3 regions of the Kitasatospora sp. NPDC058063 genome follow, and region 2 is predicted to be linked to each of the others. Evidence: riboswitches for the same ligand, from Rfam matches in the RefSeq annotation. Region 2 holds a riboswitch; each other region holds the start of a gene.
What was found. A riboswitch is a leader RNA that binds a small molecule or an ion and turns the genes downstream of it on or off. The one in region 2 is predicted to bind cyclic di-AMP.
Positions count from the first base shown of each region.

Region 1: linked by a shared signal. The riboswitch ahead of ACFVUY_RS06520 (transglycosylase family protein) and the one ahead of ACFVUY_RS06780 (peptidoglycan DD-metalloendopeptidase family protein) in region 2 are both predicted to bind cyclic di-AMP.
Region 3: linked by a shared signal. The riboswitch ahead of ACFVUY_RS11990 (NlpC/P60 family protein) and the one ahead of ACFVUY_RS06780 (peptidoglycan DD-metalloendopeptidase family protein) in region 2 are both predicted to bind cyclic di-AMP.

Region 1 covers NZ_JBHVSD010000002.1:644,016-648,645, reverse strand. Annotated here, with positions in the region: gene ACFVUY_RS06525 (hypothetical protein) at 1-716, shown strand, start outside; cyclic di-AMP (ydaO/yuaA leader) riboswitch at 1,168-1,338, shown strand; gene ACFVUY_RS06520 (transglycosylase family protein) at 1,325-2,701, shown strand; gene ACFVUY_RS06515 (hypothetical protein) at 2,978-3,178, shown strand; gene ACFVUY_RS06510 (LacI family DNA-binding transcriptional regulator) at 3,277-4,296, opposite strand; gene ACFVUY_RS06505 (glycoside hydrolase family 13 protein) at 4,322-4,630, opposite strand, start outside.
Region 2 covers NZ_JBHVSD010000003.1:38,159-42,788, forward strand. Annotated here, with positions in the region: gene purB (adenylosuccinate lyase) at 1-447, shown strand, start outside; gene ACFVUY_RS06775 (MFS transporter) at 455-1,996, opposite strand; cyclic di-AMP (ydaO/yuaA leader) riboswitch at 2,287-2,487, shown strand; gene ACFVUY_RS06780 (peptidoglycan DD-metalloendopeptidase family protein) at 2,490-3,482, shown strand; gene ACFVUY_RS06785 (APC family permease) at 3,877-4,630, shown strand, end outside.
Region 3 covers NZ_JBHVSD010000006.1:60,974-65,603, forward strand. Annotated here, with positions in the region: gene ACFVUY_RS11985 (NlpC/P60 family protein) at 1-1,028, opposite strand, end outside; gene ACFVUY_RS11990 (NlpC/P60 family protein) at 1,268-2,404, opposite strand; cyclic di-AMP (ydaO/yuaA leader) riboswitch at 2,415-2,568, opposite strand; gene ACFVUY_RS11995 (NlpC/P60 family protein) at 2,908-3,945, opposite strand; gene ACFVUY_RS12000 (NYN domain-containing protein) at 4,144-4,630, opposite strand, start outside.

The DNA.
Region 1 (4,630 bases), on a different contig from region 2:
AGGGCGCGGGCGGCGAGGACCGCACCGTGGCCGAGCTGCTGGCCATGGCGGCCGAGGCCGGGCTGCCCACGCCCGTCCTGGTGCCGCTGGTGCCCGGCCCGCACACCTTCCTGACCGAGCTTCACGCGCTCGCCGCCGAGTACGGCGCGCCCGTCACCGACCCGCTGGGCCCGCACCCGCTGCTGGCCGAGGCCGTGCACGTCCGGCTGTCCGAGGCCGGGCTGGCCCGGGCCGACCGCGCCCGGCTGTTCGCCATCGCGACCGCCGCGGACGGCGTGGTGCTGACCACCGTCGGCGGCGAGGACGCGGCCGCGGCGGCCGGTATCACCGGCGTGCTGCTGGCCGCCCGACTGGCCGTGCCGGTCGTCGCCGCCGCGCTCGACGTGCCCGGCTCGGTGGCCGCGGCCGTCAACCACCTCAGGGACACCGGCTCGCAGCGCCCGGCGCTGGCCCCGCTGGTGATCGGCCCGGAGGCGGACTCCGAACTGCTCGCCACCGCCGCCGAGGAGACCGGCTGCCCGTCGGCCGCGCCGCTGGGCTCGTACCCGTCGGTCGGCCAGCTGATCGCCTCCACCTACCTGGCGGCGCTGCCCGCGCCGTCCCCGGAGGACCTGGCACGGGCCGAGGCGGCGGCCGCGGCCGCCGCCGAGGCCGAGGGGGCCCTGGAGGGCGTCCGCGGCGCTCACGCGGCCTCCCAGGAGCCCGCAGGGCGGTAGTCGACGCCGCGCGCCGGTTCGCGCGCACCGAAGGGCCCGGAACGGCATGCGTTCCGGGCCCTTCGGTTTTGCTCCGCCCGCCCACGGCCGTCCCGCGGAAGTCGGACGGCAATGAAGTGGAATGTCCGTTCTGGCCTATTTGAAAGGAAATAGGAAACGCGGTCGCGGGCGCTCGCATCACTGCCGCCACAGCATCCGCCGGGGCGCTCCGGCCCGCGATTCGACGCACCGTCACACCACTTCTGAAGCGCTGCCAGTTGTGGGCTTCCGCAACAGGGTTGCCTGAAAACGATCATTTACGATCATGAAGAGCGGCAATTTTGGCAGTTCCCACTAAACCGTGATGCGCATCACAGCCGTTTGCAGTTTGAACTTAAGTCTGATTAACGTGCTCCCCGTTCGTGACCACACGAACCCGGTTCATCCGCGACGCCGAGTCCTGCCGTCGGATGTCCTGGCAGCGCGAAATCGCACCACGGCAGGAGCGGGGGACCCACAGGTAAGTCGCCCCGGACCGATCTCCGGAACGGTCCAGGGCTAGGGGTGAAGCCGCGCCCACAGCGCGGCCGGGCAACTCCAGCCCGAATCCGACAGCTCACCTCGCAGGCGTGGGAGAGGACCGCGTCTTCATGCTGCCCACCAACGGCACTCGTCTGTCCAGCCGCACCCGTCGCGTGATCGCCGCCCTGGGCGTCGCGGGCGTCGGCCTCACCGTCCCCTGCATCGCCTCCGGCACCGCCTCCGCCGCCACCGTCGCCACCTGGGACAAGGTCGCCCAGTGCGAGAGCGGCGGCAACTGGAGCATCAACACGGGCAACGGCTTCTACGGCGGCCTCCAGTTCACCTCCAGCACCTGGTCCGCCTTCGGCGGCAGCGCCTTCGCGGCGCGCGCCGACCTGGCCACCAAGGACCAGCAGATCGCCGTCGCCGAGAAGGTCCTCGCCTCGCAGGGCCCCGGCGCCTGGCCCGTGTGCTCGGTCCAGGCCGGCCTCACCAAGGGCGGCGCCGCGGCCGCCGTCGACACCTCGGCGGGCTCCACCGCCGGCTCGACCGCCGCCAAGCCCGCGCAGCCCGCCCAGAGCGCCAAGCCGGCCGCCCCGGCCGCCAAGCCCGCTCCGCAGACCCAGGCCCCGGCCGCCAAGCCCGCCGCGCCCGCCCAGGACGGCACGCAGGCCGGCACCGACTCCGCCGCCTCCGGAAACCGGAGCGACTGGGTCCAGAAGCGCCAGCAGCAGGCCCAGAACGGCGACTACACCGTGGTCGAGGGCGACTGGCTGTCCGCGATCGCCGACCAGCACAAGGTGCAGGGCGGCTGGCAGCGGCTGTACGAGCTCAACCGCGGCACCCTGACCGAGGGTCCGGACAGCATCTACCCGGGCCAGCAGCTGTCCTTCGGCGGCAACGGCCAGGCCCAGGCCGGCCAGTCCGCCACCGGCAAGTCCGGCTCGGACTTCACCTGGTTCGACCGCTCGCAGAAGTCCGGCCAGTCCGCGAACGGCGGTGCCGTGAACGCCCAGCCGACCACGCAGGCCCAGACCCCGGCCGCCAAGCCGTCCACCAAGCCGGCCGCCAAGCCCGCTCCGCAGACCCAGGCTCCGGCCCAGACCCAGACTCCGGCCGCCACCGGCAGCATGGCCGCCGCGGTCTCCTTCGCCGAGTCGAAGGTCGGTCAGGCGTACGTCTACGGCGGCACCGGCAACGGTGGCTGGGACTGCTCCGGCCTGACCCAGGCCGCGCTGCGCGCCGCGGGCGTCTCCGTCCCGCGCATCGCCGCCGACCAGGCCGCCGCCAGCACCCACGTCTCGCTGGACAGCCTCCAGCCGGGCGACCTGCTGTTCTGGTCCAACAACGGCAAGGACTCCGGCGTCTACCACGTCGCGATCTACGTCGGCAACGGCAAGTACGTCGAGGCCGCCAACCCGAGTTCGGGCGTCCGCGAGCAGAGCATCGCCAACTGGGCCCCGGACTTCGCCGGCCGGGTCTGAGAACGGCGAACAGCCGACGGATGACGGACGACGGATAACAGCTGACGGATAACAGATAACAGATTTCATCATCTGTCAGCTGTCGTCCGAACGCTGACCGCCCACGCCCCCGGGGAGAGTCTGGTCGCTCCTCCCCGGGGGTTCCGGCATGCCTCCGGCCGTACCTCGTGGCGAATCCCTGCGGCGAAGCCCCGTGCTGAATCCCCATGGCGAATCCCCATGGTGATTCCCCGCCCCAACGGGCATGCTGCTGCTCTGCACCCGAGGAGGAGTCACATGGCCCAGGTCACCGTCACCCTCGACGCGAACCTCGCGATCGACGCGATGTTGCTCTCCGGCACCAAGAACCCGCAGGACGCCGTCGAACTGGTCCTGCGCGACTACCTGGCCCGCGGCCGCCGTACCGAGACCCGTACCGGCGAGGCGGCCGACGGGCACCGACCGACCGTCGACCGCCCCACCACCCAGGAGGGCTGACCGCCCGACGGCCCGGGGCGGCCGACCGCACGCACGCCGAAGGGCCCCGGAGAGCAACCGCCCTCCGGGGCCCTTCCGTCGGCCGTGACGGCCGGGGTTCAGCGCGCGCAGGCCCCGGTGGACCCGCGCATCACCAGCTCCGGCTGGAACATGAACTCGCCGCGCTGGGCCGCGTTTCCGCCGACCTCCTCCAGCAGCGCGTCCACCGCCGCCGTGGCCATCGCCTCGACCGGCTGGCGGATCGTGGTCAACGGCGGCTCGGTGAAGGCGATCAGCGGCGAGTCGTCGAAGCCGACCACCGACACGTCCTGCGGCACCGACAGCCCGCGCTGCCGCACCGCCCGGATCGCCCCGAGCGCCATCATGTCGCTCCCGCAGACGATCGCCGTGCAGCCCTTGTCGAGCAGCGCGCCGGCCGCCGCGTGCCCGCCCTCCACGCTGAACAGCGTGTGGTGGACGAGGTCGTCGGCCTCCTCCCGGGAGAGTCCGAGCACCTCGCGCAGCGCGGCCGTGAAGCCCTCGATCTTGCGCAGCACCGGCACGTACCGGCGCTGACCGACGGCCAGCCCGATCCGCTCGTGCCCGAGTTCGGCCAGGTGCTGGACGGCCATCCACATCGCGGCCCGGTCGTCCGGCGAGATGAACGGCGCGTCGATCTTCTCGCTGTAGCCGTTGATCAGCACGAACGGCACCCCGCGCCCGGCCAGCCGGGCGTAGCGGTCGTGGTCGGCGGTGGTGTCGGCGTGCAGCCCGGAGACGAAGACGATGCCCGCCACGCCCCGGTCCACCAGCATCTCCACCAGTTCGTCCTCGGTGGACCCGCCCGGGGTCTGGGTGCACAGCACCGGCGTGTAGCCGTGCCGGCTGAGCACCTGCTCGATCACCTGGGCCAGCGCGGGGAAGATCGGGTTGCTCAGCTCGGGCGTGATCAGACCGATCAGCCCGGCGCTGCGCTGGCGGAGACGGGTCGGCCGCTCGTACCCGAGCACGTCGAGCGCCGCCAGCACGGTCTGCCGGGTGGCGGCGGAAACGTTCGCCTTGCCGTTGAGCACGCGGGAGACGGTGGCTTCGCTGACCCCCGCCTGCGCCGCGATGTCTGAGAGTCGCGCCGTAGTCACGGTCCCAGAGCCTATTCCAACCACGTCAGACCGCCCACCAGCCGGTGCTGTCCGGAGCGAGCACCGTCTCGCCGCCGTCCACCACGAGGTCGGCCGAGCCCAGCAGCAGCGTGCCCGGGGCGGCGATCCGCACCGGTTCGCCGGTGGTGTTCACGGTGCAGACGAAGGCGCCGCGACGGAACGCCAGGGTGCCCTCGGGGCTCTCCAGCCACTCGACCCCGGTGCCGGCGCCGAGGTCGGGCTGCGCCCGGCGGACGGCCAGCGCGCTGCGGTAGAGCTCCAGGGTGGAGGTCGGGTCGCCGGTCTGCGCCTCGACGCTCAGCCCGGCCCACTC
Region 2 (4,630 bases):
CGCCGGGTCGCGCTGCCGGACGCGTTCTTCGCCTTCGACGGCCTGCTGGAGACCTTCCTGACCGTCCTCGACGAGTTCGGCGCCTTCCCCGCCGTGATCGAGGCCGAGCTGGACCGCTACCTGCCGTTCCTCGCCACCACGAAGGTGCTGATGGGCGCGGTGCGCGCGGGCGTCGGCCGGGAGACCGGGCACGAGGTCATCAAGGAGCACGCCGTCGCCTCCGCGCTGGCGATGCGCGCGGGCGCCCGGGAGAACGAGCTGCTGGACCGGCTGGCCGCCGACGAGCGGATCCCGCTGGACCGGGCCGCGCTGGACGCGCTGCTGGCCGACCGGCTGTCCTTCACCGGCGCGGCCGGTGCCCAGGTCGCCGAGGTCGTCCGCCAGGTGGAGGCCGTCGCGGCCGCCTACCCGGAGGCCGCCAAGTACGCGCCGGCCGACATCCTCTGACGTTCGGTCAGTTCAGAGTCGAGGGCCCTGCCGCCGGACCGGTGGCGGGGCCCTCGCGCGTCGTGGGGACGTGGCCGGGGTCGAGCGGCGGGGCGGTCGGTCCGCACGGCCAGTCGCAGTTCGGCTCGGCCACCGGCTGCTCCTCGGGGGCGAGCACATTGCCGCGTACGGTCGCGGCGGCGATCAGCCCGCCGGCCACCAGGAGGCCCGCGCAGATCAGCATCGCGGTGTGGAAGGCGGAGTCGACCGCGGAGGGCACCCGGTAGGCGTCGCCGCTCAGCCCGGCCAGCGCCGGCAGGGCGGCCACCGCGAGCAGGCCGGCCGCGCGGGCGGCGGCGTTGTTGACCCCGCTGGCGATGCCGGCGTGCCGGACCTCGACGGCGGCCAGCACGGTCGCCGTCAGCGGCGCGACCAGCAGCGTCATCCCGCAGCCCATCACCGTGACGGCGGGCAGCACGTCCACCCAGTACGAGGCGTCGGGGCCGATGCGCAGCATCAGCAGCACCCCGGCGGCGCACAGCAGGGGGCCGACGGTCAGCGGGACGCGCGGGCCGATCCGTTTGCCGAGGCGCCCGGCGCGCGCGGACAGCGCCAGCATCAGCACGGTGATCGGCACCAGGGCGAAGCCCGAGACCAGCGGCGAGAACCCGGACACGATCTGGAGCTGCACCACCAGCAGGAAGAAGACGCCGCTGAACGCCGCGTACACGCACAGGGTGACCAGGTTCACCGCGGTGAACAGCCGTGAGGAGAACAGCCCGAGCGGCAGCATCGGTTCGGGCGCGCGGCGTTCGACGGCCACGAAGGCGACGCCGAGCACCACCCCGATCACCCCGCTGACCCAGACCGCCGGGGACAGGCCCTCGCCGGCCGCGGTCAGCGCGTAGGTGATCGCGCCGAGCGCGAGGGCGGCGAGCACGGCGCCGAGCACGTCGAAGCGGCCGGTGGCGGCCTCGTCCCGGGTCTCCGGCACCGACCGGGTGGTCACCGCGATCACGGCGGCGGCGAGCGGCAGGTTCAACAGGAAGATCCAGCGCCAGCCGGGGCCGTCCACCAGCCAGCCGCCGAGGAAGGGGCCGATCGCGGCGGACACCCCGCCGAGGCCGGACCAGAGCCCGACCGCGGCCGAGCGGTCGTCGGGGTGGAAGACGGCCTGGAGCATGGCGAGCGAGCCGGGGGTGAGCAGCGCCCCGCCGATGCCCTGGACGGCGCGGGCGGCGATCAGCACGTGGATGTTCGGCGCCGCGGCGCAGGCCGCGGAGGCGATGGCGAACCAGACCACGCCGATCAGGAAGACCTTGCGCCGCCCGTACCGGTCGCCGAGCGCGCCGCCGAGCAGGATCAGGCCCGCCAGGGTGAGCAGATAGGCGTTCAGGGTCCATTGCAGGGACGCCAGGGAGGCGCCGAGGTCGGCGCCGATCCGGGGCAGGGCGACGTTCACCACGGTGCCGTCGAGCATCGCCATGCTGGAGCCGAGCACGGTCGCCAGTAGTACCCAGCGACCCTGCGCGGTGCCCAGGCGCAGGGTGCCGGCCTCGGAGGTGGCCACGGGCGAATCCTGCGCTGCCGGGGCGCACGTGACAAGGGTCACCGGTGGGTGTGTTGACGGTCGGCGGTGCGTGAACGGATGGCTGCGGTCCGTCGCCGATCTCGGCGCAGGGTCGTGGATCAGTGGCGGGGGGTGAATGGGTTGTGTACGCACCGTGGGGTCCGGTCTGCGGAGGGTCACCGGAACGGGGGAGATGGTTGCCCTTTCAAAGATCGACATTGCTTCACCCGAACGGATGGGTTTTAGTTCAGCGACCGCCCGGCCAGTCCGGACGGATCCCCCGGGTGGAACGCCGAGTCCTGCCGCTGCCCGGTGGTTCGAAACGAACTCTGTACGGCAGGAGCGGGGGACCCACAGGTAAGTCGCCGGACCGGAGTTCGCGCCTCAGGGCGCGGGCGTCCAGGACCGGCTAGGGGTGAAGCCGCGCATGCGGCCGGGCAACTCCAGCCCGAACCCGACAGCTCACCTCGCAGGCGTCGGAGAGGAAAATTCCATGCCTGCTCAGGCTCGTCGTATCGCCCTGCCCCGCGCCGCCCGTATCGGCATCGCGACCGCCGTCACCGGTGTCTCCTTCGCCCTCCCGCTCGTCACCGCGGTGAGCGCCCAGGCCCACGCCGTTCCGGCCGCCCCGGCCGCGCAGGCCCCCGCCTCCACGGACACCAAGTCGGCCGCGCCGGCCGCTGCCCCGGCCGCCCCGGCCGCGCAGGAGAGCTACCGCGTCGTCAGCGGCGACACCCTGTCCAAGATCGCCGACGCCAAGAACGTCGAGGGCGGCTGGCACGCGCTGTACGAGCAGAACCGCTCGGTCGTCGGCGCCAACCCGAACCTGATCTTCCCGGGCCAGCAGCTCGCGCTGTCGGGCCACGCCGCCGCCCCGGCCGCCGACGCCGCCCCGGCCAAGCCGGCCGCCCCGGCGAAGCCCGCCCAGCCGGCCGCTCCGGCGACCCAGGCCGCCAAGCCGCAGGCCCAGGTCCAGGTGAAGACCGAGGCCGCCAAGCCCTCCGCCCAGCTCCAGACCCAGCTGCAGGTCGCCGCTCCGGCCCCGGTCGTGACCGCCACTCCGGTCGCCGCCGCCACCTCCGGCTTCGTCGCCCCGCTGGCCAACGCGAAGCTCGGCACCGCCTACGGCGTGGCCGGCTCGATGTGGGCCTCCGGCCACCACACCGGCCAGGACTTCGTCGCCTCCACCGGCACCCCGCTGCGCGCCGTCGCCAACGGCGTCGTGGTCAAGGCCGGCAACGGCGGCGCCTACGGCAACGAGGTCGAGATCAAGCTCGCCGACGGCCACTACGCCGAGTACGCGCACCTCTCCTCGATCGGCGTGAGGATCGGTCAGACCGTCACCGTCGGCCAGCAGATCGGCCTCTCCGGCGCCACCGGCAACGTGACCGGCCCGCACCTGCACTTCGAGATCCGCAACGGCTCGGAGTACGGCTCGGACATCAACCCGGTCGCCTACCTGCGCGCGCACGGCGTCGCGCTCTGACCCGGGGCCGCTGAGCCCCGAGGGTTTCTGAACCACCGCTGCTGCGGGGCGAATCGATCCTCCGGGATGGTCATGTCGGGTGACCGCTCGACCGGGTGATCGCCGCACGGCGGACATGGGCGCGGGACACGCCCAGGCCGGCCCGGCCGCACGAGGACCTCCTCGTACGGCCGGGCCGGCCGCTGCCGTTCCGGACCCGCCCGGTCGTGCCCGGTCGTGCCCCGCCCGTCCGGCGGTTCCGGGGCGCCGTTCGACCGGTCGAACGCGGCGTCAACCCGACCGCTCCGGCGGGCCGTCGGCCCGCTCGCGGGGCCGCTCCGGCGCGCCATGCTGTCGGACGGTCAGCGTCCGGCCGGTCCGGCGGTCGGGCGGGTCCGGGAGGCGAGGAGGCCGGATGGCGGTCCGGAGCGGGGACGTGGCGGGGGAGAGGGCCGGGCGGGAGCGGCCGGGGACGGGCGGCGTCGACCGGCTGAAGGCGGACTCGGTCGGCCTGGTCGGCGTGGTGTTCATGGCACTCGCCACCGCGGCCCCGATCACCGCGATGACGGGCAACCTGCCGATCATCGTCGGGCAGGGCAACGGCGCCGGCGCGCCCGCCGCGTACATCGTGGCGACCGTGGTGCTGACGGTGTTCTCGGTCGGCTACGTGGCGATGGCCCGGCACATCACCGCGGCCGGCGCGTTCTACGGCTACGTCTCGCACGGGCTGGGCCGGGTGGTCGGGATGGCCTCGGGGCTGCTCGCGGTGCTGGCGTACGTCGTCACCGAGGCCTCGGCCCTCGGCTTCTTCGCGTACTCGCTGCGAGGACTGGTCCGTTCGCAGCTGGGGGTGGACCTGGGCTGGGGCTGGCACGCGCTGTTCGGGGCGACGGTGATCGGGGTGACGGCCTGGTTCGACCTGCACCTGACGGCCAAGGTGCTCGGAGTCGCGCTGGTGCTGGAGATCGGGGTGCTGGGGGCGGTCTCGTTCGCGGTGCTGTTCTCCGGCGGCGGGCCGGACGGGATCGTGGTCGAGGCCGTGAACCCGCTGAACGCGCTGAGGGGGGTGGGGAGTTCGGGCGCGGCGGCGGCCGGGCTCGGCCTGTTCTTCGACCCGCTCGGCGCGCACCTGGGGGCCTGGGCGGTGAAGGTGTTCCAATGGTTGGTCG
Region 3 (4,630 bases), on a different contig from region 2:
GAGACCGGCATGGCGGTGACGCTCTCGTAGCGGACCTTGGCGCCCGGGCGGGGGGCGTGCACGATCACGCCGCCGCCGGCGTACATGCCGACGTGGTGCATGTCCCGGTAGAAGATCACCAGGTCTCCCGGTCGCGCTTCGGACAGGCTGACCCGCTGCCCGGCGTACGCCTGGGCCTGCGAGGTGCGCGGCAGGGTCACTCCGGCCTGCCGCCAGCTGTAGTACATCAGACCGGAGCAGTCGAACGCGTGCGGGCCGGTGGCCCCGTAGACGTACGGGGAGCCGATCATCCGCACCGCGGCGGCCAGCGCGGCGGCCCCGCGCTCGGAGGCGGGCGGGGCGGTGCCGAGGTCCAGCCGGTCGGTGCCCCGGGTGGCGCGCTGCTCGGCGTCCCGGGCGTCCTGGACCGTCAGCCGGGCCCGCTCGGCGGCGCCCAGACCGTTCAGCAGCTTCTGCGCCCTGGCCAGCCGCTGCTGGATCTGCTGCTTGCTGTCGGCGAGCGAGCGGCGGGTCCGGTCCAGCTCGTCGAGCTTGCCGGCCGCCTCGGTCCGGCGCTGGTCGAGCCGGCGCTGCCGGGCGACCAGCTCGTGCAGGGTCTCCTGCTGGCGCGCGGCGGCCTGGCCCAGGGCGCGGGCGCGGGAGAGGTAGCCCTCCGGGTCGGGCGAGAGGATGAGCTGGGCGGTCTGGGTCATCCCGCCGCCGCGATACTCGGCCCCGGCCACCGTCGCGAGGTCGCCCCGCAGCCCGTTGAGCTGGTCCTGGGCCACGGCGATCTCGCCCTGGAGGATCGTGGTCTCGCCCTGGAGCCGCCGCTGGGCCTCCTGCGCCGCGTTGGCCTTCTCGGACGCCTGCTCGGCCTCGTCGTACAGCTGTTCCACCTGCGTCTTGACGTCCTGGCGGTCACCCGGGTCGGGGCTGCCGGGGGCGGCCTGGGCGCTGCCTCCGGCGGCCACACCCAGGGCGGTGGCGGCGGCCGCGGTCAGCACCAGCGCCCGGGCGAGCAGTTGGGAACGGCGGTGCACGGGCATGGCGGCAGCGGCTCCAATCCTGCGGCGCGGCTCCCGCCGCCGCACCGGGACGGGCGGCCGTCGAGCGGGAGTCCGGTGGCAGACGTTAGCGAGTCAGGGCAAGCGAGTCCAAACCCCTGCCAACCCGAATATTCAGGCTGTTGTCGGACATTTGACCGACCCTCGGGAAAAGCCGCAGGAAAAACCGCAGGCCCGGCCTCCCCTGGGGGAGGCCGGGCCTGGAAGCGTTCGAGCGGTGATCAGACCCGCACGATGGAGGCCAGCGGCATGTTGGTGACGGCCTCGTAGCGCACCGACGCGCCCGGCTTGGGCGCGTGCAGCACCTGGCCGTTGCCCGCGTAGATGCCGACGTGGTGGGCGTCGGTGTAGAAGATCAGCAGGTCGCCGGGCTGGGCCTGGGAGATGTCCGAGCCGATCCGGGTGCCGGCCGAGGCCTGCGCCTGCGAGGTGCGCGGCAGCGACACGCCCGCCTGGTTGAACGCCCAGACCATCAGGCCGGAGCAGTCGAAGGAGCCCGGGCCGGTGGCGCCCCAGACGTACGGGCTGCCGATCTTGGAGGCGGCGGCCGACAGCGCGGCGGCACCGCGCGAGCTGCCCGGGGCCACCTTCACCGGGGAGGAGGCGGTCGAGCCGGTCGAGGCGCTCGAGCCGGCCGCGAGGTCGCCGCGGCTGTTGTCGCGGGAGGCGCGGTCGGCCTGCTGCTGCTGGGCCTGGGCGGCGTCGGCCTTGGCCTTGGCGTCGGCCGCGGCCTTCTCCTCGGCCTGGCGCAGCGCCTGGCGCTCCTGCTCGGTCAGCGTGTTGAGCAGGTCCTGGGCCGCCTTCAGCTTGCCCTGGACCTCCTCCTTGGAGGTCTTCAGCTGCTGGGTGGTCGACTCCAGCTCGGCGAGCTTGCCCTGGGCCTCGTTGCGGTCCTGGTCGAGCTTGCGCTGCTGCTCCTGGAGCTCCTTCAGCTGACCCTTCTGGGTGCTGCCGGCCTGGTTCAGCGCGTCGGCCTGGCTGAGGAAGGTGTCCGGGCTGGAGGAGAACATCAGCTGGACGGTCGGGGATATGCCCCCGTTGCGGTACTGCTCGCCGGCGATCTCGGCCAGGCCGCCCTGGAGCTCGGTGACCTGGGCCTGCTGACGGGCCACCTGGTCCTGCATGCCGGAGACCTGCTTCTCCAGCTCCTGCTGCTTGGCCTGGGCCGCGTTGTAGTTCTCGGTCGCGATCTCGGCCTGCTCGTTGAGCTGGTCGACCTGCCCCTTGACCTGTTCCTTGGTCGGCTGCGGGTCGGCGTGGGCACCTTGCGCGGAGAGGACGACGGCTGCCGCGGCGACACCGGTCAGAATCGAGACCCGGGCGCGGCCTGCGGGCTTGGGACGACGATGGGACGCCACGAAGGCGGACTCCTTCTTCCTACGTCCGCCTACCGGGTGAGCTGACGGGTTCGGGCCGGAAGCATGCCCTACGACGCCTCACGGCCGTTCCATCGGCCGACCTGGCGTCGATTCACCCCGGAGGAACGTGGTTCCCCGGCTCCGCTCCGCAGCGCCCCCAAAACACTGGGCTCCCCTGTCGGGCAGTCGCTTCGACCTGCCCCGCTGCCTCACGAACTCGACGGTAACCACCGCCGCCACCCTGGCTGGGCGATCGACAGTGCGGTGGTTCAGAGCACGACCCTAGTAACTGAACCGTGATCGGTTCAAATCCTTGTCAGAAAAAAGACCAAAGATTTCCCAAGTTCTGCTGTGAAAATGACCGATGGTGACCACCGGCACACAGAAGGCTGATCAGTTCTCAGCATGTGGCCGCGAAGGCGCGGAAAGCCGAACGCCACCCCCCGCACGAGGGGTGGCGCTTTTCACAGGCCCCGGAACGGCCCCGCGGGCGTGTCGGGCCGTCAGACCCGGCGGATGGTGTTGATCGACATCGCGTCGGCCTTCATCACCTTCACCACGTCACCGGTGTGCGGCGCGTGGACCACCATGCCGTTGCCGATGTACATCCCGACGTGGTGCATGTCGTTGCCGTAGATCACCAGGTCGCCCGGCTGGGCCTGGTCCAGCGACGGCACCCGGGTGCCGTAGTGGCCCTGCTCCTGCGAGGTGCGCGGCAGCGAGACGCCCGCCTGCCCGTACGCCCAGACCATCAGGCCCGAGCAGTCGAAGGTGGTCGAGCCGGTGGCGCCCCACACGTACGGCGAGCCCTGCTTGCCCATCGCCTTGGCCATCGCCACGGCCGCGTAGCCGCTGGCCGGCGGCAGGCTGCTGAGGTCGACCCGGTCGCTGCCGCGCGAGGCGCGGTCGTCCTGCGCCTGCTGGGCCTTCAGCGCGGCGCGGTCGGTGGCGCTCAGCGAGTTCAGCAGGTCCTGGGCGGCCTTCAGCTTGGTGTTGACGTCCGCCTTGGCCTGGTTCAGGTCCTTGGTGGTGGTGTCCAGCGAGGCGAGCACGGCGGAGGCCTCGACCTTCTCCTGGTCCAGCCGGCGCTGCTGGTCCAGCAGCCCCTTGAGCGCCTCGGCCTGGCTGCTGCTGGCCTGCTGGACGGTGGAGGCCTTCTCCAGGTAGCCGGACGGGTCGGAGGTGAGCATCAGCTGGACGGACGGGTCGATGCCGCCGGTGCGGTACTGCTCGCCCGCCACCTCGGCGAGACCGCCCTGGAGCTGGGTCATCTGCTCCTGACTGCGGGCCACCTGGTCCTGCAGCTGGTCGGCCTGCTTGCGCAGCTGGTCGGCCCGCTCCTTGGCGCCGTTGTACTTCTCCGCCGCCTGCTCCTGCTCCTCCTGGAGCTGGTCGATCTGCGCCTTGACGTCCGTTTTGTTCGGCTGCGGCGCGGCGTGCGCGGCCACCTGGGCGGAGAGGGCGACCGCGGTCGCAGCAGCAGCGGTGAGCACGGAGATCCGCGCGCGGCTCGGCTGCTTGGGACGGCGGTGGGAGGCCAAGGGTCCTGCTCCTTCTTCCAACGGACTCACCTGATGGGATGAGATTCCGGAAAATAGGTTTGACGCCAGACCCTAGTGAAGATCTATCCGTTTTGCCACTCCCCCGAAGGTGTGAACTCCGGTCCGCACACTGACGACACGGGACCCGCACATCACTCCGGAACCACTCCTGACCAGGCATCGCACAGCTGGTCGGGGTCAGGGGCGCGCCAGCCGGTTCAGCAGCAGCACCGAGGCGACGGGGCGCGCGCCCGCCTTCCGCACGCCGTCCGCGACCTCCCGGTCGGTGGACACCACCACCACCGGACGGCCCTGCGGCTCGGCCCGCACCAGACGGCGGATCAGCTCGTCGGCCGTCTCCCCGGTCCGGCTGAACCGCACCCGGACCCCGCGCGGCGGCGCCATGATCACCGGGACGTCCAGGTCCTGCCCGTCGAACACGCAGGTGACCTCCGCCTGGGTGCGCTGCGCCAGCATCGCCAGCCCGCCCAGCAGCCGGATCCGCTGCTGCTCCAGCGGCAGCGTCGGATAACCGGTCTTGGTCACGTTGTAGCCGTCCACCACCAGGTGCACCTGGGGGATCGCCAGCAGCTGGTCCAGCAGCGCCGGATCGTCCTCGGCCAGCCCGCGCCGGGCCACGTCGTGGGGCGAGGCCGCCCCCGGCACCACCGCCTCCACCAGGTCC